Regions from separate parts of the Rahnella sp. BCC 1045 genome, predicted to be linked through region 1. Evidence: predicted binding sites of a transcription regulator. Region 1 holds the regulator's gene; each other region holds the start of a gene.
The links. The regulator CRP, encoded in region 1, controls carbon source genes, mostly activating them, when cyclic AMP is high. The targets are predictions, from matches to a motif close to ATGTGANNNNNNTCACAT.
Positions count from the first base shown of each region.

Region 2: ompW (outer membrane protein OmpW) is a predicted target of CRP. The motif match lies at 1,456-1,473, and genes of this name have one in related genera.
Region 3: gntK (gluconokinase) is a predicted target of CRP. The motif match lies at 1,989-2,006, and genes of this name have one in related genera.
Region 4: J1782_RS03825 (2-hydroxycarboxylate transporter family protein) is a predicted target of CRP. The motif match lies at 2,377-2,394, and genes of this name have one in related genera.

Region 1 is NZ_JAFMOZ010000138.1:54,487-59,049, reverse strand. It holds gene J1782_RS19730 (YccS/YhfK family putative transporter) at 1-1,561, opposite strand, end outside; gene crp (cAMP-activated global transcriptional regulator CRP) at 1,623-2,255, opposite strand; gene J1782_RS19720 (OsmC family protein) at 2,618-3,025, shown strand; gene J1782_RS19715 (LysR substrate-binding domain-containing protein) at 3,027-3,938, opposite strand; gene J1782_RS19710 (MFS transporter) at 4,143-4,563, shown strand, end outside.
Region 2 is NZ_JAFMOZ010000109.1:33,585-38,147, reverse strand. It holds gene J1782_RS06400 (YciC family protein) at 84-839, opposite strand; gene J1782_RS06395 (YkgJ family cysteine cluster protein) at 928-1,329, opposite strand; gene ompW (outer membrane protein OmpW) at 1,623-2,255, shown strand; gene J1782_RS06385 (BON domain-containing protein) at 2,327-2,641, opposite strand; gene trpA (tryptophan synthase subunit alpha) at 2,866-3,672, opposite strand; gene trpB (tryptophan synthase subunit beta) at 3,672-4,563, opposite strand, start outside.
Region 3 is NZ_JAFMOZ010000122.1:36,790-41,352, forward strand. It holds gene gntU (gluconate transporter) at 1-1,318, opposite strand, end outside; gene gntK (gluconokinase) at 1,315-1,872, opposite strand; gene yahO (DUF1471 family periplasmic protein YahO) at 2,245-2,523, shown strand; gene J1782_RS10545 (FUSC family protein) at 2,588-4,563, opposite strand, start outside.
Region 4 is NZ_JAFMOZ010000096.1:27,897-32,459, reverse strand. It holds gene J1782_RS03835 (response regulator) at 1-501, opposite strand, end outside; gene J1782_RS03830 (sensor histidine kinase) at 494-2,146, opposite strand; gene J1782_RS03825 (2-hydroxycarboxylate transporter family protein) at 2,466-3,821, shown strand; gene J1782_RS03820 (NlpC/P60 family protein) at 4,013-4,563, shown strand, end outside.

The sequences.
Region 1 (4,563 bases):
GCGCATTCTGGCGCAGCAAACCGCTTTGCCATTGCGGCCACAACCAGATGGTGCCGCCGAAAGCCAGCGCACAGCCGATCAGCGTATCTATCAGCCGTGGTACGAGAAAATGTACGCCATTCATCGCCAGCAGTTGCAGGGTATACACGGCTGTCACTGTCATACCTACCATTGCCAGCCCGTAGTTTTTGCGTAAAACCGTGTAGGACAACAAAGTAATCAGCAGCATGCAGAGCAACGTGGTGCTTTCGGGTAATTCCAGCTTCAGCAATCCGGATGCAATCAGTAATCCGGCCAGCGTCCCCAGCGCACGGTGCTGGATACGTACGCGCGTGGCGTTATAGCCGTTCTGGCTGACCAGCATGATGGTCAGCAAAATCCAGTAGGGCTTGGGCAGATTGAAAAACAGACCAAGGCTGCTGCCAATCGCCAGGATGATGCCAAGCCGGGCAGCATTGCGCAGCGCGACCGATTTAAAGGAAAGATAACTTTTCAACGCCGGCCAGAAAGGTAAGCGGGGCTGAGTGTTCATCAGATCGCGTCGGTACAGCGGACGTTGTGTCCGCAATAAACGCGCAATGCGGCTGAAATGGTAATAGCAAAATTGACCGACCGGATTCTCCGGATTGCGCGCGGCTATTTTCTCCAGCGCGGCCAGTTCGTTGGCCATCGTAAATCGCCCGGATAAACGGTGATAAAGAATGTCATCAGCGATGACCCGCAGACGGGCGGAGATCACCTGCGCATTACGTCGTATAACCGCTTCGGCGTGGCTTTCTTCCACCAGCTTTTGCACTTCTTCCGGCTGATGCAGGCTCACCGTGATGTGTTCCTGCAAATCGAGTGCGACCTGAAAACGCTGGAACAGTCGCTTATGGTGATGATGATGTCCGTGTTGCGGCAGCATGTGCAGTTGCTGATAAAGCAGGGCAATCAGATCGATAACCTGTTGCTGACGCGCCAGCAGTGGCGGTAGCGCGGTTTCAGGATCGGTGTGTTGCGTCAGCAGGCTGTATTTCGCCTCGAAGTAATCTGCCAGTTGCAGATAGAGCTGGCTGAGGGTTTCGCGCATCGGTTGTTCTTTTGAAATACGAAACCACGCCCAGTTAAAGATACCGTACCAGGCGGTGCCTGCGGCGAACAGCGCCGGAGCTTGCCACATCGGGCGCAGACCCACCATGCTCAGCGTGAAGATGGTCGCCACCAGCGCACCGGGCAACAGACGCGCATGCAGCGGGCTGATTTCACCGGTCACGCCCAGCAGTAACGCCAGCGAGAACATGATGAGCGGCAGGGGAATGTGCCAGCTTTCCAGCATCACTTGCAGCAGAATGCTGCTCAGGGCAAAAAGCGTGCCGCCGACCATCAGACGTTTGAAAAAGCGTTTGTGTGGCGTATCCAGACCCGCGACATTGCAGCAGGCCGGGCACAGGGAAAACAGCAGACCCATTTGCAGATTGCCAAAAAGCCAGCAAATGCCAACAGGCAGGCACAACACCAGCGTCTGGCGCAGCGCGTAGTTAACTTCGGGATGATAGAACAGTCTTCGCCATAGCGTCATGCGTAAAGCTTAGCCCATAAAAAAGGCGCGACAGTTAGCTGTCGCGCCAATTTCTGAGGGATTAACGTGTGCCGTAAACGACAATCGTTTTACCGTGTGCGGAGATCAGGCTTTGATCTTCCAGCATTTTGAGAATACGTCCGACTGTTTCACGTGAACAACCGACGATTTGGCCGATTTCCTGACGGGTTATCTTGATTTGCATCCCGTCCGGATGGGTCATTGCATCAGGCTGTTTAGCCAGATTAAGCAAAGTTTGCGCGATACGGCCTGTTACGTCGAGGAAGGCAAGGTTGCCGACTTTCTCTGACGTCACTTGCAGACGGTTTGCCATCTGCGCGGAAAGACGCATCAGAATATCCGGGTTTACCTGAATCAGCTGGCGGAATTTTTTATAAGAAATTTCAGCCACTTCGCAGGCAGTTTTAGCACGCACCCAGGCACTGCGTTCCTGCCCTTCTTCGAAGAGTCCCAGCTCGCCGATGAAGTCACCTTGGTTAAGGTATGACAGTATCATTTCTTTGCCTTCTTCATCTTTAATCAGGACGGCAACCGACCCTTTCACGATGTAGTACAGCGTTTCGGCTTTTTCACCTTGGTGAATCAGCGTACTTTTAGAAGGATACTTATGTATATGACAGTGAGACAGGAACCATTCGAGAGTCGGGTCTGTTTGTGGCTTGCCGAGAACCATTTGCTATTATCCTCTGTTGTTATCGCTGCCCAAAATCACAGGGCTCAGAGTTCCCTGTACGGCACTTACTTTAAAAAGCGCCCTTTCAGCATATAACTCCCCAGAAATGCTGCAAGCGGATGTCGGAGTGAAACAGCCTGATTATTGCTGTTAACACCGTGGGTTCTGTTCTTAAACCGCAAAAACCGTCACCGCAATTTACTGGAAAGTATGTTTCGGCTTTGTTTGTAACACAGGTTTGCAATGCTGTCTTCTGTTGTCTCGCTTCAGCATGATGGCGATCGGGTTACGTTGCCAGTTTTTGGGTGAAAGGGTAGTCTGAGGGGAAAATTTGACGAATTTATCCACCGGGAGAAGAGCACATGCACGCACGCGTAAAATGGGTAGAAGGGCTGACGTTTTTAGGTGAGTCAGCGTCGGGGCATCAGATCACAATGGATGGTAATGCGGGCGACAAAGCCCCGAGCCCGATGGAAATGTTGCTGATGTCGGCGGGCGGTTGCAGCGCGATTGATGTGGTATCTATTTTGCAAAAAGGCCGCAACGACGTGCGTGACTGCGAAGTGAAACTGACGTCTCAGCGCCGCGAAGAAGCACCGCGTCTGTTCACGCACATCAACCTGCATTTCATCGTCACCGGCAAAGACCTGACGGATAAAATTGTGGAACGCGCAGTCAGCCTGTCTGCGGAAAAATATTGCTCCGTTTCCCTGATGCTGGGCAAAGCCGCGACAATCACCCACAGTTTTGAAGTAGTGAACGCCGAATAAGTCACGACCAGTGATACGACTGGCACTGACTTCGCAGTAAATCCAGAAATCGCCGCGCGGCAAACGTCAGCGGCGATTTCTGCGAATAGAGCACGCAATATTCAGCTTCCGGCAGCGTATCGATATTGAGCAGGCAAAGCCTGTCCTGTAAGCCGAACGGCGCGCGCATGGCCTTCGCCACAATCGTCAGATAATCCGACTGCAACACCATATTCAGCCCGCACACTACCGAATCCGTTCTTACCGGCGTTTCCCCGGCTGGTGCGTTAAAGCCGTTCATCGAAAGCTGAATCTGCTGGTAGTAACCCATATCCGTTTCCGGCAACACCCAGCGCGCGCACTGCAATTCGTCGAGCGTGGTGGCATCTGCCAGCGGATGCCCTTGCCGCGCAATCACGCCAAAAGGGGCGCTAAACAGCGGCTCACGCACCAAATCCTCCAGCGGAAAACCCGGCCCGGCGGTCCCGACAGCAAAATCGAGTTTCCCTTCACGCAGCGCCGGTAACAGCGTCGAAAGCTGGCCTTCTTTAATCAGCAGTTTGGACTGGGGAAATTGCGTTTTGAACGCTTCACTGAGGGCCGGAAATACCGTCAGCGCCAGCAGTGATGAAAACCCGATAGCCACCGAACCCTGCGAATACTGATTAATCTGCCGGATCTCATCCGCCGCACGTTCAAGTTCTTCGAGAATAAACTGCATGCGCTGCGCAAAGGCACGGCCGGTTTCCGTCAGCGCCATGCCCTGATTGCCGCGCACGATAAGCTGAGTTTCAAGCGTTTGTTCCAGTTCCCGCAAGGTTCTGCTGACCGCGGGCTGCGACTGATTCATCGCCCGCGCCGCGCCGCGAATACTGCCGCTGCGGATAACCTGCTGGAAAACCTTGAGTTGCTGCAATTTCGGTAAATAACGCATGTCGCCTCGCTTGAAAGCCCTATCAGTAAAAAGCATCACCCGCCCAAAAATTGCATCTTATGGCAAACCTGTAAAGCTGATAGCTTCAGATTTGGAATAAATAATGCGTTGTTATTCAGTTGATTACGTGATGCATGTCGCATTTTACTTTTCGCCCGACAGTGAGAACTTCTGACGCGGTGATAACAAAAAGGGATATCCGCTATGAAAAGTCGTTCCCTGATGATCTTCCTGCTGTTCGTCGGTTATGCGGTGGTTTATATCGACAAAACGGTGATGGGGTTCGCGCTGCTGCCGATTGAGCGCGAATTTAACCTGCAACCAGAGCAGCTGGGTTACATCACCGGCATTTTCTTCCTGGCCTATTCGCTGTTTCAGATCCCCGCTGGCTGGCTGAATGACCGCTTCGGCTACAAAAAAGTACTTGGTATCTCGCTGTTTTTGCTCGGCGGGTTCGCGCTCTGCTTCGGTTTGCTGGGATTCGGCCTCGGTTTGCTGGTGACGTTTCGCTTTCTCTCCGGCGTCGGACATTCCGGTTATCCGTGTTCCTGCGCCAAAGCGGTGGTCTCGAATTTTGATGTCGGGCAGCGCACTTTCGCGCAGTCCGTATTGCTGTCATCCGCCG
Region 2 (4,563 bases), on a different contig from region 1:
TATGTATGGGATGACTATACCGGAATCATTTACCGGACAAAAGAAAAGGGCGCCGGAGCGCCCCTGAAAAAGTTATGTCACTATTAAACATGTAATTTCATGTAAAGACGGAACAGATAAATCAGGATAAATGCCGTGATGACATTGCTGAGCGCGCCGAAAATCACCGCGCTTATCATCGGATTCAACGCACTTAACGCGCCGACGAAAAGCATCAGAACCACCTGCGCCAGAATCCACATCAAAACACCCGGCGCAACCAGGCGCACATGGCTGAAGGCCAGACGGGTGCTCAGACGCATGGCTTTAAACATCCCGACCTGCTCTTTACAGGCGATGATTGGCGACATTGACCAGGCAATGGCAATCAGAAACGCAGGCACGAAAAGCAGCGCCAGACCGAGACGGAACATCACGCTGAAGACGAACAGCAAAAGGATTAAGCGCGGCAACACCGGCAAAGAAGCGGTCACCACCTGGGTTATGCTGGCGCGCACGCCCTGTGAAACCAGCTGGATCAGCGTCAGGATCCCGCCAACCAGAATCACATTTCCGGCCAGCGTCGAGAACAGCGCCGCAATGCTGTAGCGGAAAATGGCGCTTTGTTGTTCCGGCGTGACCTGTTGTTCAATGAAACCCATCATATCGGCGACGCTCATGCCCGCCATGTTGTTCATAAGTTGCCCGATAGCATCAAGCTGATCGGCTGACGGGCTTAAAATCCAGCTCAATATGACGGTAATTAATGCGGCCAGCAGGGAAAGCGCGAAAACGCTACTCAGCTGATTACGCAAAAAATTATAACTGTCACGGTACAATGTACTGGCCGTGATAGACATGGACGCTCCTTGGCACAAGCTAAAAATAACAAGGCGGGGATTGTAACCTGTAATAGGCCCCCGCCGATACTTTTGCGCTGACTTCCTGTCAGTCAGCCTGATGAACCTCTGCCAGCTCTGGCGTGAAAGACCCGACATCAATCATCGGTAAATCCACATCCAGCGGCGGCAGGCCGTAACGCGCACGTGCGCGATCGCAGGCCGTATTGGCGACACCGTTCAGCCCCGACTGATCAAACTCGCGGCAGGGTGTCGGGCGGTTAAGGTAAACAGAACAGGAAACCGATTGTCCCACTTCCCCTTCCAGAGCCACACAGCGAGGCGACTTGCTGTTGGTGCCTTTCATGCAGCTCAAAAAAGGCGTGACTTGTTCTGTCAGTGCCTGCGGAACAACGCCGCCAGCTTCTTCAGATTCAGCCCAATAAAATGAAACACGGAAATAGGCGCAGCACGCGCCACAGGTCATACAAGGATTATTAATTTCGCTCATCTTGGGAAGCTACCGACTCCTTACGGCACCAAACCAAAACCAACAGGGTTCAGGCAAATTACGCAGCGGCATTTTTTTTAGCAACTGAAATTTTTGGGCTTTAATGAAACAGCAAAATCCCCTCGTTTTTGATGCAGATCAATTCCTTTGTTTTTAGAGATTTAGATCGGATTGAGAAAGATGCAATTTATGAAAAATTGTTTTAAAGATGTGATCCCGCTTTGATCAAACCGTACCAAAGAGTAGGTATCATTCGCGCGGCCAATAAATAAACCATACAAAGGGAAGGGACAATGAAAGCAGCATATTGGGCATTAGTGGCAGCAGCGGCATTTCCGGCAATCGCGAGCGCACATGAAGCAGGGGATGTGATTGTTCGTGTAGGGACAGCAACCGTTCGTCCAACCGAAGGTTCAGACAACGTCCTGGGGCTGGGTTCTTTTAACATCAATAACAACACGCAGATGGGTTTGACGCTCGGCTATATGTTTACCGACAACATCGGGATGGAACTGCTGGCCGCGACGCCATTCCAGCATAAAATCGGTCTGAAAAGCACCGGAACAATTGCTGAAGTGAAACAGTTGCCGCCGTCATTGATGGCGCAATACTACTTTGGGGATAAGCGCGACAAACTGCGTCCGTACCTCGGTTTGGGTATCAACTACACCACCTTCTACGATACGAATTTCAACCAGACCGGGCGCGATGCCGGGCTTTCTGATCTGAGCGTAAAAGACTCCTGGGGCGTGGCCACGCAGGCGGGCCTGGATTACAATCTCGATGATAACTGGCTGATCAACATGTCGGTCTGGTGGATGGATATCGATACAGAAGTTAAATTCAAAGCAGGCGGCGAGCAGCAAAACATCAACACCCGGATTGATCCATGGGTCTTTATGTTTGGCGTCGGCTATCGTTTCTGATATTGCCTGTTACGTTGCAAAAAAAAGAGGCGCTTTGGCGCCTCTTCGTATTTCATCAGAAAGATCTCTGATTATTTCAGTCGCATATCGTTCTCGATGGAGCGTACACCCGCCACGCCGCGCGTGACTTCTACCGCACGGTTTGCATCTGCCGTTGACGTCACGAAACCACTCAACTGAACGCGGCCTTTGAAGGTCTCAACGCTGATTTCCCGTGATTTGATGGTCTTATCGGCCAGCAGGGCGGATTTGACTTTCGTGGTGACTACGGTGTCATCGATGTAACCACCCGTGCCTTCAGATTTTTTTGTCGGTGCGCAGGCAGCCACGGCCATGACGACCACTGCGGCCATGCAGAAAGCAGACAATGTCTTGAATAGCTTCATAAATAACTCTCCATGCTTTGTTATAAAACCAAAAGTCACCCGATTCAGACTCAGGCAAACAATACTTCGAGCACCCGTATTGTTATTGATTTGCCGAGTGATTTTAGTTTGGATTATTGGCGGGGTTTATACAAATCGAATGGAGAAAAAAAACGTAAGAATTTAAAAGAAACAGAACCTTAGTCAGGTATTGAATAAGGTTCTGTTTGCAGAAGCGCACGCGATTACGTGCGGGTGGCGGCTTTCATTTCACTGACGAAACGGGAAAGCTGAGCCAGCATTTCTGAAGGCTGATGCTGATTATTCTCTATGATGCGTACCGTCGCGGAACCGGAAATAGCCCCCGCCGCACCGGCGGCCAGCGTTTCTTTCACCTGTGAAGGCTCAGAAATTCCGAAGCCTTGCAAAGGCGGCGCTGCGTTATATTCACGCAGTTTATCCACCAGATGATTCAGCGGCGTCAGGGCGCGTTTTTCCGTCCCGGTCACACCAGCGCGTGACAGCAAATAGGTGTAGCCGCGGCCATGAGAGGAAATCTCGCGCAGCAGATCGTCTGACGCATTCGGCGGGCAGATGAAGATCGGCGCGATGCCGTGACGCAGCGCCGCCGCGCGGAACGGGGCCGATTCTTCAAACGGCACGTCGGCGACCAGCACGGAGTCCACGCCCACGTCAGCGCAACGCTGGTAGAAAGTTTCGATGCCGTTATGGAACACCAGGTTGGCGTACATCAGCAGGCCGATCGGGATATCCGGATGTTTTTCGCGAATGCGCGCCAGCATATTGAAGCATTGTGTTGGCGTCACCCCGGCGGCAAACGCGCGCAGGTTGGCGTTCTGAATCGTCGGGCCGTCTGCCAGCGGATCAGAGAACGGAATGCCCAGCTCCAGCGCGTCGGCACCGGCTTCAATCAGCGTATCGATGATGGACAGGGACAGCTCAACGCCCGGATCACCCAGCGTCACGAAGGGAACAAAGGCACCTTCTTTTTTGCTTTCCAGACGCTTAAATAATTGCTGATAACGTTCCATTAAATTTCTCCCCGGGCAGTCAGGATGTCATGTACGGTGAAAATATCTTTGTCGCCGCGGCCAGAAAGATTCACCACCAGAATTTGTTCTTTCTCTGGCGTTTCCTTGATAAGTTTCAGCGCGTAAGCCAGCGCGTGTGAAGATTCCAGTGCCGGAATAATCCCTTCATGGCGGGACAATTCTTTAAAGGCGTCCAGCGCTTCGTCATCGGTAATAGATACATATTCCGCGCGGCCGATGCTGTTCAGGAAAGCATGCTGCGGCCCGACAGACGGGAAATCCAGACCGGCAGAAATCGAATAAGATTCTTCAATCTGGCCTTCTGAGGTTTGCATCATCGGGGCTTTCATCCCGAAATAGATACCGACGTGACCATGTTTGAGCGGTGCGCCGTGTTGCCCGGTTTCTATACCCAGGCCACCCGGTTCAACACCAATCAGCTTCACGCTGGTGTCATCGATGAAATCAGCAAACATACCGATGGCGTTAGATCCACCGCCGACGCAGGCGATCACCGCATCCGGCAGACAGCCTTCGCGTTCCTGCATCTGCGCTTTGGTTTCTTCGCCAATCATGCGCTGGAATTCACGCACGATGGTCGGATAAGGATGCGGACCTGCCGCGGTGCCCAGCATATAGTGAGCGGTTTCATAGCTGCCAGACCAGTCGCGCAGTGCCTCGTTACAGGCATCTTTCAGCGTGGAAGAGCCGCTGTGAACCGGGATCACTTCAGCGCCCATCAGACGCATACGAAACACGTTCGGTGACTGGCGTTCAATGTCTTTCGCGCCCATATAAATCCGGCATTTCAGGCCGAGCAGGGCACAGGCCAGAGCGGACGCCACACCGTGCTGACCGGCACCGGTTTCAGCGATGATTTCGGTCTTGCCC
Region 3 (4,563 bases), on a different contig from region 1:
TCATGCCGATGATCCCGCCGGTGGTGCCCAGCAGGGTTTCCATCACGGTCCAGGTTTTCAGCGTTTGCAGTTCACTGGCACCGGTAAATTTACCGAACAGCCAGAAACCGGCGTCGTTCACGTGGCTCAGCACGATGGAACCGCCGGTGATACAGATGGCCAGCGCCGCAAGTTGCCCGCCGTTCAGCCCGAGCTGATGCGTCACCGGCAGAACCAGGCCGACGGTGGTCAGGCAGGCGACGGTCGCCGACCCCTGAATCACGCGCACCACGGCGGCCAGCGCAAAACAGGCCACGGCGATAGGCAAACCGGTGCCTATCATGGCGTCACCGATGGCCGGGCCGACGCCGGAATCCACCAGAATTTGTTTGAACACGCCGCCCGCACCGGTCATCAGCAGGATGATCCCGGCCGGTTGTACGGCAGCAGAACAGATGGCCAGAGTTTGTTCGTTGGTCATGCCGCGCGGTTTAGCCAGACCGTAAATCACAATCAGGCAGGCAATCAGAATGGCGGTGAAGGGATGGCCTATAAATTCCAGCCATTGCTGCAAATGAGAACCCTGAGTGACGAAACGCGCGCCGATGGTTTTCATCCCCACCAGCACCAGCGGGCATAAGATGAGTGCCAGACTGAAACCGAAAGACGGCAGATTGTCTTTGTTCAGCGTCGGCGCATTTTCTTCCACCGGCATTGGCCAGTTCACATAGCGGCTGATGAAATTGCCGTACAGCGGCCCGGCGATCAGCATGCCGGCAATGGCGGCGACCAGACCGATGGCAATCATCCAGCCAAAATCCGCGTTAAGTTGTGACGCGAGAAGCATCGGCACCGGCCCCGGAAGCAGGAAACAGGCGGCTGCGGCAACACCGGCAAACAACGGGATCGCCAGCCTGACAATGTTGCCGTCAGTTCGGCGCGCAACGGCAAACACAATGCCGATCAGCAGAACAATGGCGACGTCGAAAAACAGCGGCAACGCGCACACCAGCCCGGCAATCCCGAGGGCGTAATTGGCTTTGTTTTTGCCGAAACGATTCAGTAAATGGGCCGCAATTTGATCGAGCGCGCCGACTTCATGCAGGATCTTGCCAAACATCGCGCCCAGCGCCACTACGATCGCCAGAAAACCGAGCGTGCTGCCCATGCCTTTTTGCATGGTGTCGGCAATAGTATCAATGGGCATACCGGAGAAAATCCCGGCGGCGATTGATACCAGCATCAGCGCCACAAAGGCGTGCATGCGGACTTTCATGACCAGGAACAGAAGCAGTAAAACCGACCCGACCGCTGTCCCGACTAAAGTAACTGTATTCACGCGCAGTGCTCCTGTTGCTGGAAACTTTGAATATGTTGCAGGGTTTCTGCGATGACATCGTCAAGCGGCTGGTTGATATTGATGGTGATGACATCGCTCTCTTCACCCCCTGGCTGCTCCAGCGCGGCGAACTGAGAAATCAGCATTTGTGACTTAAAGAAATGGCCTTTTCGCGCTGCCATGCGTTCCTCGATCACCGGAAAATCGCCTTGCAGATAGATAAATGACAGATTGCCGTTGCCTGCCCGCAAGCGGTCGCGGTAGCGTTTCTTAAGCGCGGAACAGACGATGATCGACACGTTATTGGTCCGCTGCATCGCGAACGCCGCGTCGTTGAGTGCGGCCAGCCACGGCGCGCGGTCGTCATCGTTTAACGCCTCGCCTGCGGCCATTTTGGAAATATTGCTGCGCGGGTGCAGAAAATCGCCGTCAAGAAAACCGGCGGATAACTGGTGTGAAACGGCGTTGGCGACGGCGGATTTTCCGCTGCCGGATACGCCCATGAAAATATAAATACGATTGTTATTCTGATTGTTGTTCTGGTTCTGGCTCACGGTTCAGCTCCTGGCACGGGATCTTAAATAAAAATGTTACCGGTAACATGTTATCGGTAACATTATCAGAGGGATTTTCGCGTCTGACAATCGGTGGCGGCGGGTGAAAACCATAAATGTGATCAGGTTCAAAGTTAATTATTAGCGATGAAACATTTTAGATGGGGTTATTAACAGGTGAATAACACAGTCTCGGGTTCAGCAAAGAATAGTGATTCCGCCTTGTAATAATCACGTTCCTTGTCTATTACTTAAATCACGTAATAAACCGCTGTTTTTGCAGCGGCTTATTACTTAACAGGGTAATTAAAAAACAGGCGTATCACGATGTTCTTCCGCCGGATTTCCGGTACTCATACTTCTGAGGCAAAAATGAAAATATCTCACGCGTTGCTGGCTGTGGCGTTAACCGGTGGTCTTTCCTTTAGCGCATTTTCTGCTCAGCTATTGAAGAAAGCAGATTTTGAAAAAGTCGCCTCGCAATATACCAAAGTCGGTTCGGTCACTACGTCGAATAAAACTTCGCAGTCAGGCGCAATTGAAGACCTGTCTAAAAAAGCCGATAAAAAAGGCGGTGACGTCTTTGTATTAACGTCCGGCAATACCAACAATAAAATCCACGGCACTGCTGACGTGTATAAGAAAAAATAAGTAATATGATCGTGAAAAAACCACGTCAAGGCGTGGTTTTTTTATACAGAAATGAAGAGAAATTTCAGGCAGCAAGCCCTTCCGGCCAGCGTTCCGTCGGGTACAGCGCCATACGGATATTGAACAGATGGAACAGCGGTTTAAATAGCGTCATGTCCGAACGGCACAGCGCTTCGAGGTTTAACAAAACGCGGTTTAATTCCTCAAGCAGGGATTGCGGCGGCGCGATATAAATATTTTTCAGCCGCATTTTGATGTACTGATTAATTTCAAACATCAGCGCGTCCGTTTCCAGCGTATGACTTTTTAAAATAGCCTGATGGCGGGCATAAAAATCATAGCAATTCACGCCCAGCCAGATTTCCGTAATCAAATTTCCGCCCAGCGCGACATTCGGCACCGGATCAACTTTATTACGCGGCAAAATAATATTCACCTTATCGAGCATACTCGCGACGTACTGCTGACGCCCGCGCAGTGACGACGCGTTAATTTTGATCGCATTGGTAAACTGCAATAACTCTTTAATGCCTTTGCGCAATGCGCGTTTTGCCGTCCATGAAGGCCGTTTATTGCGGATAAGTGCCGTGGTCAGCAATGCAATCACAATCCCCACCAGCGTGGAAATCGCTGCGTTAACGATCACCAGCAGGTCAGGTTTGAAATCATGGCTCATGCCGATAAAACCGGGGATCTGCGTGGCAATAATCAGGCCGATAAAGTTGGTGGAAGGATTGGCAATCACCAGTCCGAGCGCCAGCAGACCCGGCGCGAGGCAGATAATCAGTGATTCAAACGTCACTGTCAGCGGAATAAACACGGCGGCATAAACAATGCTGATCAGAATCGCAATCAGCACGCCTTTGAGAAAGACGTGGATCGAGGCAATCGGGCTGTCGAGCGAGGCGAAGAACGAACAGATAACCGCCGCCATCATCGGCGCGGAAGCCCCGTCACGCCAGCCGGTGCCGATCCAGAACAGACAACCGACCATGGTGGCGGCAAAGGCGCTGAAGGCCGATAACAGGATCATCCCTTCATCTTTATGCTTTCTGATGAGCCTGAGTTTGCTGCGTTTTTTCTCTTTGCTGAACTGGCTGACGCGTTCGGTCACGCCAAAGTATGATTCCGCAATGTGAATGAAATTCTGCAAACGCTCCAGCAAACCGATAAACAACAGCCCTTCTTCCGGCGTCATTTCGCCCCGCTCGTAGCACGTTTTAATTCTTTCCTGCGACGCGCGGATATCGTCCTGAATCGCCTTCGCATTGCCGCTTTGCTCCGGGCTGTTCAGCCACAGCAAAAACTGGCTGAAGGTCGCGGAGACAAAATCCGGGAACGCAATGCCCTGCTCGCCCAGCAGGCTCAGACGTTTTTCAATCGCCGTCAGGGTCGGGATCAGATACGACAAATGCTGATACTGCGCGGTCACCAGGCGAATTAACCGGCGCGCGGAATCGCCCTCAAACACGCAATGCGTAATCAGCGTTTCCACGCTGATGGGGTAGTTCGCCATCTGCACCAGAATGTGTTCGCGCTCAGGCGACGTCTCTTTGGGCGTAACGGTCAGCAACTCAGAACAGAGTTTTTTAGCACTGTCGTACCAGTTACTGACGCTGCTCTCCAGAAGATTGCGCATACGCACCGGGAACACCAGCATGTGGATCAGCGAACTACAGACAATCGCCACGGTGATCTCTTCGACGCGCGAAATCACCGTGTAAGTGATGGAAAGCGGCGTATCGACGTCGGCAAATCCCATGATCGCCGCGCTGTATCCGGCCAGCATAAAAATGTACCCCTTCGGCGTGCGGTCGTGCAGCGAAAGATACAGGCAGAAAGCCACCCACAGCGACACGCTCAGGCTGAATAGCATCGGATCGGTGACCGTAAACGGATAGACCAGAAAGATGAAAATCCCGCCGAGCACCGTGCCCAGAAAACGGTACGTGGCTTTAGAAAGTGTCGAGGCAGAATAGAGCTGGGAAATGACGTAAACCGAAACCATTGACCAGGCAGGTTTATCGAGATTGAGTTCAA
Region 4 (4,563 bases), on a different contig from region 1:
TTCGAGCGTATTCGGCTCAATCCCTTTTGCAGAAGGGGCTGGCGGCGTGTCGCTGGCGGGGAGGTTAAACAGTTTGTCCAGCGCCCGCTGATCGACCACTTTCACATTGCGCAGGGTTTGCACCAGTTGCATGAAACGCTCGAGCGAGCTGCGCAGGCGGTGAAACGACACCGGCTTAATAATGTAGTCAAACGCGCCGCTGCGCATGGCGTGGCTGCACGTCTGCATATCGCTGGCCGCCGTAATGAAAATCACCGAGCAGTCGAAGCTTTTCAGCAGCGGGCTGTCGATCAGATCCACGCCCTGGCCGTCTGGCAGGTAATTATCCAGCAGCACCAGCCTCGGCTGATGCTGCCGCAATAACGAACGGGCCTGTTCCAGCGTGGCGGCAATCCCGACCACGCGCAGGTTAAAGTTTTGCTCGATAAAATCACGGTGCAGACCGGCCAGATGCGGCTCGTCTTCCACAATCACGACATCGAGTGCGCTGCTGTTATTCATGTTGCTGTCCTGTTGACCTCTCTGACGGATACGGGATAAACACTGAAAATATCGTACCCTGAGGCGCATTGTCTGAGATTTCGATGCTGCCGCCCGCCTGACGGACGTAACCGGCCACCAGATAAAGCCCGATGCCGTGTTCCGCGCCGGTCATCTCATCGCCGCCGGAAGGCTTCGAGGTGACGCCTTGTTCAAACAGATTCGGCTTCAGGGCGTCATCGACGCCGCCACCGCGATCGGCCACCTCAATCAGCAGCTCGCGGTTCCTGTCTGAAATATACAATTCTACCGGCGAAATCGGTGCGCCGGCTTTCAGCGTGGCGTCCACGGCGTTATCAAGCAGATTGCCGATCACCGACATCAGCTCGGTTTCGCCGATGACCGGCGGAATACGGATTAACTGGCAGGCCGGGTCAAACACCAGCTCCACGCCTTTCTCGCGCGCACTGACGAATTTTCCCAACAGCAGCCCGCAAAGGGCAGGCGACGTGAAGCGTGCCGACACGAAATCCAGCACCGCCTGCGCACCTTCTGACTGTGCCTGAATATAGTGCATCGCATCATCGTAACGCTGCATTTGCAGCAAACCGGCCAGCGTCGCCGTCCAGTTCAGCTGTTCATGGCGCATGATGCGCAGGCTATCGGCGTAGCGTTTCACCTGACTCAGCTGGCTGCTCAGCGTATTAATGTCATTTTTATCGCGGAAACTGAACACCCAGCCGCTTTCTTTGCCCGGCTCCAGCTCAATAGGCACGCGGTTCATGATTACCTGACGCTGGTTGAGCACCGTTATCTGATCATGGCGGCTGCTATTGTCCTGAAGACCGCTTTGCGTAAAGAACGCGGGCGGCGTATGGAGCACTTCTTCCAGCGGTTTGCCGATCAGCTCGTTTTCCGGCTGACGGATATCGAGTAATTCCCGGGCGGCGCGGTTAATGGAAATCAGCTGCTTCTCAGCATTAATCGCAAATACGCCTTCATACATCGCTTCCAGCAACGCTTTTTGCTGGCGAACCAGCAGCGCAATATCCTTGGGTTCAAGCCAGAACATCTGTTTTTTGACGTTGCGGGTAAACATCCACGAGAAAATAAACAGCAGTAATAAAAGAAGAAGACCGTATAAACCGGCCTGCGCCAGACGGTGACCGTTAATATTGTCGATGTAAGACGTGAGATAGCCGACCGACACAATGCCGATGACCTGATTATTTTCGTCGAGGATCGGCGCTTTGCTGCGTAATGAAACACCGATGCCGCCCTGACGCACCGATATAATGGTTTTCCCGGCCAGCACCTCCGCGTTATCGCCGCCAATCATCGGCAGATCTATTCTGTCCGGGGATTCCGAGTGATAAAGATGCCGCTCGCGGACGTCACCAATCACGATATAACTCGCATCACTCTTATCGCGTAACGGCTGGATAAGACGGGCAATTCCCGGCACATCGCGACGGGCGACTTTCTGCGCCAGCCCCGGTATCAGCGCGATTTCGCTGGCCTGAACTTTGGCGCGTTGCCCCAGGTCGTGATGCAGCTGGCGGTCAATAATATGAAATAAAATAGCGCCCAGCAGCGCCAGCAACAGGCAGGAAAATACCACCAGAGATAAAAAGAGCTTTACCTGAAAAGGTAATCTTAATTTCATACATTCCGCCAAAAGCCAGCCCTGACACACACATCGAATAAGCCTATCACGGCGAAAACGCTGCCGTAATCTGACATAAGCGAAGTTGTGAACGAAGAAGATAAATAGAATGTAATTCACACAGTGATTGCAAGGTTAATTGCGGGTTTTACTACTTATCTGATAATCCTTATAAATTTGGACGCATTAACTCCATAAACACCATAACAACCTTTATCCCTGCGGCCTTAATTTGAACAACCTCACATCCGCCTGACCGGCCATTTTCATATGCTCAGATCATCAATAAGAAAAGTATTACCAAGAAAGAGGCAATGCCATGAGCACAACCGACGATTCCTACATCGCTGTCAACAAAACAAAAGCTTCCGGCCTGTCTGCCAGACAAAAATGGTGGCGCATTCTGGATAACTACAAGATAGGGATTATTCCGCTGCCGTTTTTCCTGCTGGCGGGCGTGCTGATCCTGCTGGATTGCCTGAACGGCAAACTGCCCAGCGATATCGTTGTGATGGTCGCGACGCTGGCCTTCTTCGGCTTTGCCTGTGGCGAATTTGGAAAGCGGCTGCCGGTGGTCGGCAAACTCGGCGCGGCGGCGATTTGCGCCACCTTTATTCCGTCCGCGATGGTGCATTACGGCCTGCTGCCGGACGTTGTGGTCGATTCCACGGTCAAATTCTATAAATCCACCAACATTCTCTATCTCTACATCTGCTGCATTATTGTCGGCAGCATCATGAGCATGAATCGCCAGGTGCTGATCCAGGGCTTTATGCGGATCTTCGTGCCGATGCTGTGCGGGGAAGTGGTCGGGATGATCGCCGGAATGGCGATGGGTACCGCGTTAGGTTTACCACTGGTGCAAACCTTCTTCTTCCTGATCCTGCCTATCATGGCCGGTGGCGTGGGTGAAGGCGCGATCCCGCTGTCGATGGGCTACGCGACTATCCTGCATATGGAGCAGGGCGTGGCGCTGGGGCGTATTCTGCCGATCGTTATGCTCGGCGGCCTGACAGCGATTGTGCTGGCGGGCGTACTGAACCAGCTGGGGAAACGTTATCCGCATCTCACCGGCGAAGGTCAGCTGATGCCGTCGAAGAAAGGTGAACTCGGCAGCGGGACTGATGAATTCGAAGGAAATCCGGGCGTGAATGCGCTGGCCTGTGGCGCGCTGCTGGCGATCCTTCTGTACATGGTCGGGATGCTCGGACAGAAATGGATCGGCCTGCCCGCGCCGGTCGGTATGTTATTTGCGGCAGTGCTGGTGAAACTGGCGAACGGCGTGTCACCGACCATTCAGCACGGCTCGATGACGGTATATAAATTCTTCCGCACCGCGGTGACTTATCCGGTGCTGTTCGCGGTGGGCGTGGCGATTACGCCTTGGCAGGAACTGATCAACGCGTTTACCGTGCAAAATCTGCTGGTGATCGTGACCACCGTGCTGGCGCTGGTCGGCACCGGTTTTTACGTCGGGAAAAAAATCGGTATGCATCCCATTGATGTGGCGATTGTTTCCTGTTGCCAGAGCGGGCAGGGCGGCACCGGCGACGTGGCAATTCTGACGTCCGGCAACCGCATGACGCTGATGCCTTTCGCACAAATTGCCACCCGTATCGGCGGTGCGATCAACGTTTCCGTCGGGCTTTTCGTGCTGGCGAAGTTCTTCTCCTGAGTTCCTTCCGCCCCCTTTTTCCGTTAAAGGGGGCAAACCTGCAAAAATTAGAAAGTCTCATTTTGGACTCGTTTTGGGGTGGTTATTTTTTGCTCATCGGTTATTATTTGCGCACTCAACGAAGAGTCACCCGCCCCGTTCGCTGGTCTACAGGTAAGGATAAAATCTATTTTTGAAAAAAGAACGTTCGTATGTTTCGCATTAAAACCCTGGTTTATTTTTTATTATTGATAGTCTCTTCATTCTTTAGCATTAATTCCTTTGCCTTCGAATTGCCAAAGGAATTCGCGTCTCTCGGGAAAAAGAATTATTCCCATAAAGAAATTTTTAAATTACATAACGAAGCGCCTTTATCCGCAGATAATGGCAATCCTGATGAAATTAAAACGGCATTATTATCTCAGTATTCCCATTGGAAAGGCACTCAGTACCATCTGGGTGGCACGACCCACAAAGGCGTGGATTGCTCAGCGCTGATGCAGCATCTGTTCAATGACTCCCTGCATCATCCGTTGCCACGCACAACGTTTGAGCAAATTAAAAATGGCAAAAAGGTGAATAAAGATAACCTTCAGCCCGGTGATTTAGTCTTTTTCAAAACAACAGAGGCCGATCGCCATGTGGGTGTTTATATTGGCGATAATCAGTTTATTCATGCTTCTAAAATTGAAGGGGTGACGATATCGTCACTGGATAATCAGTATTGGGTCAACCATTATGAAACAGCGCGACGTCTGGAATT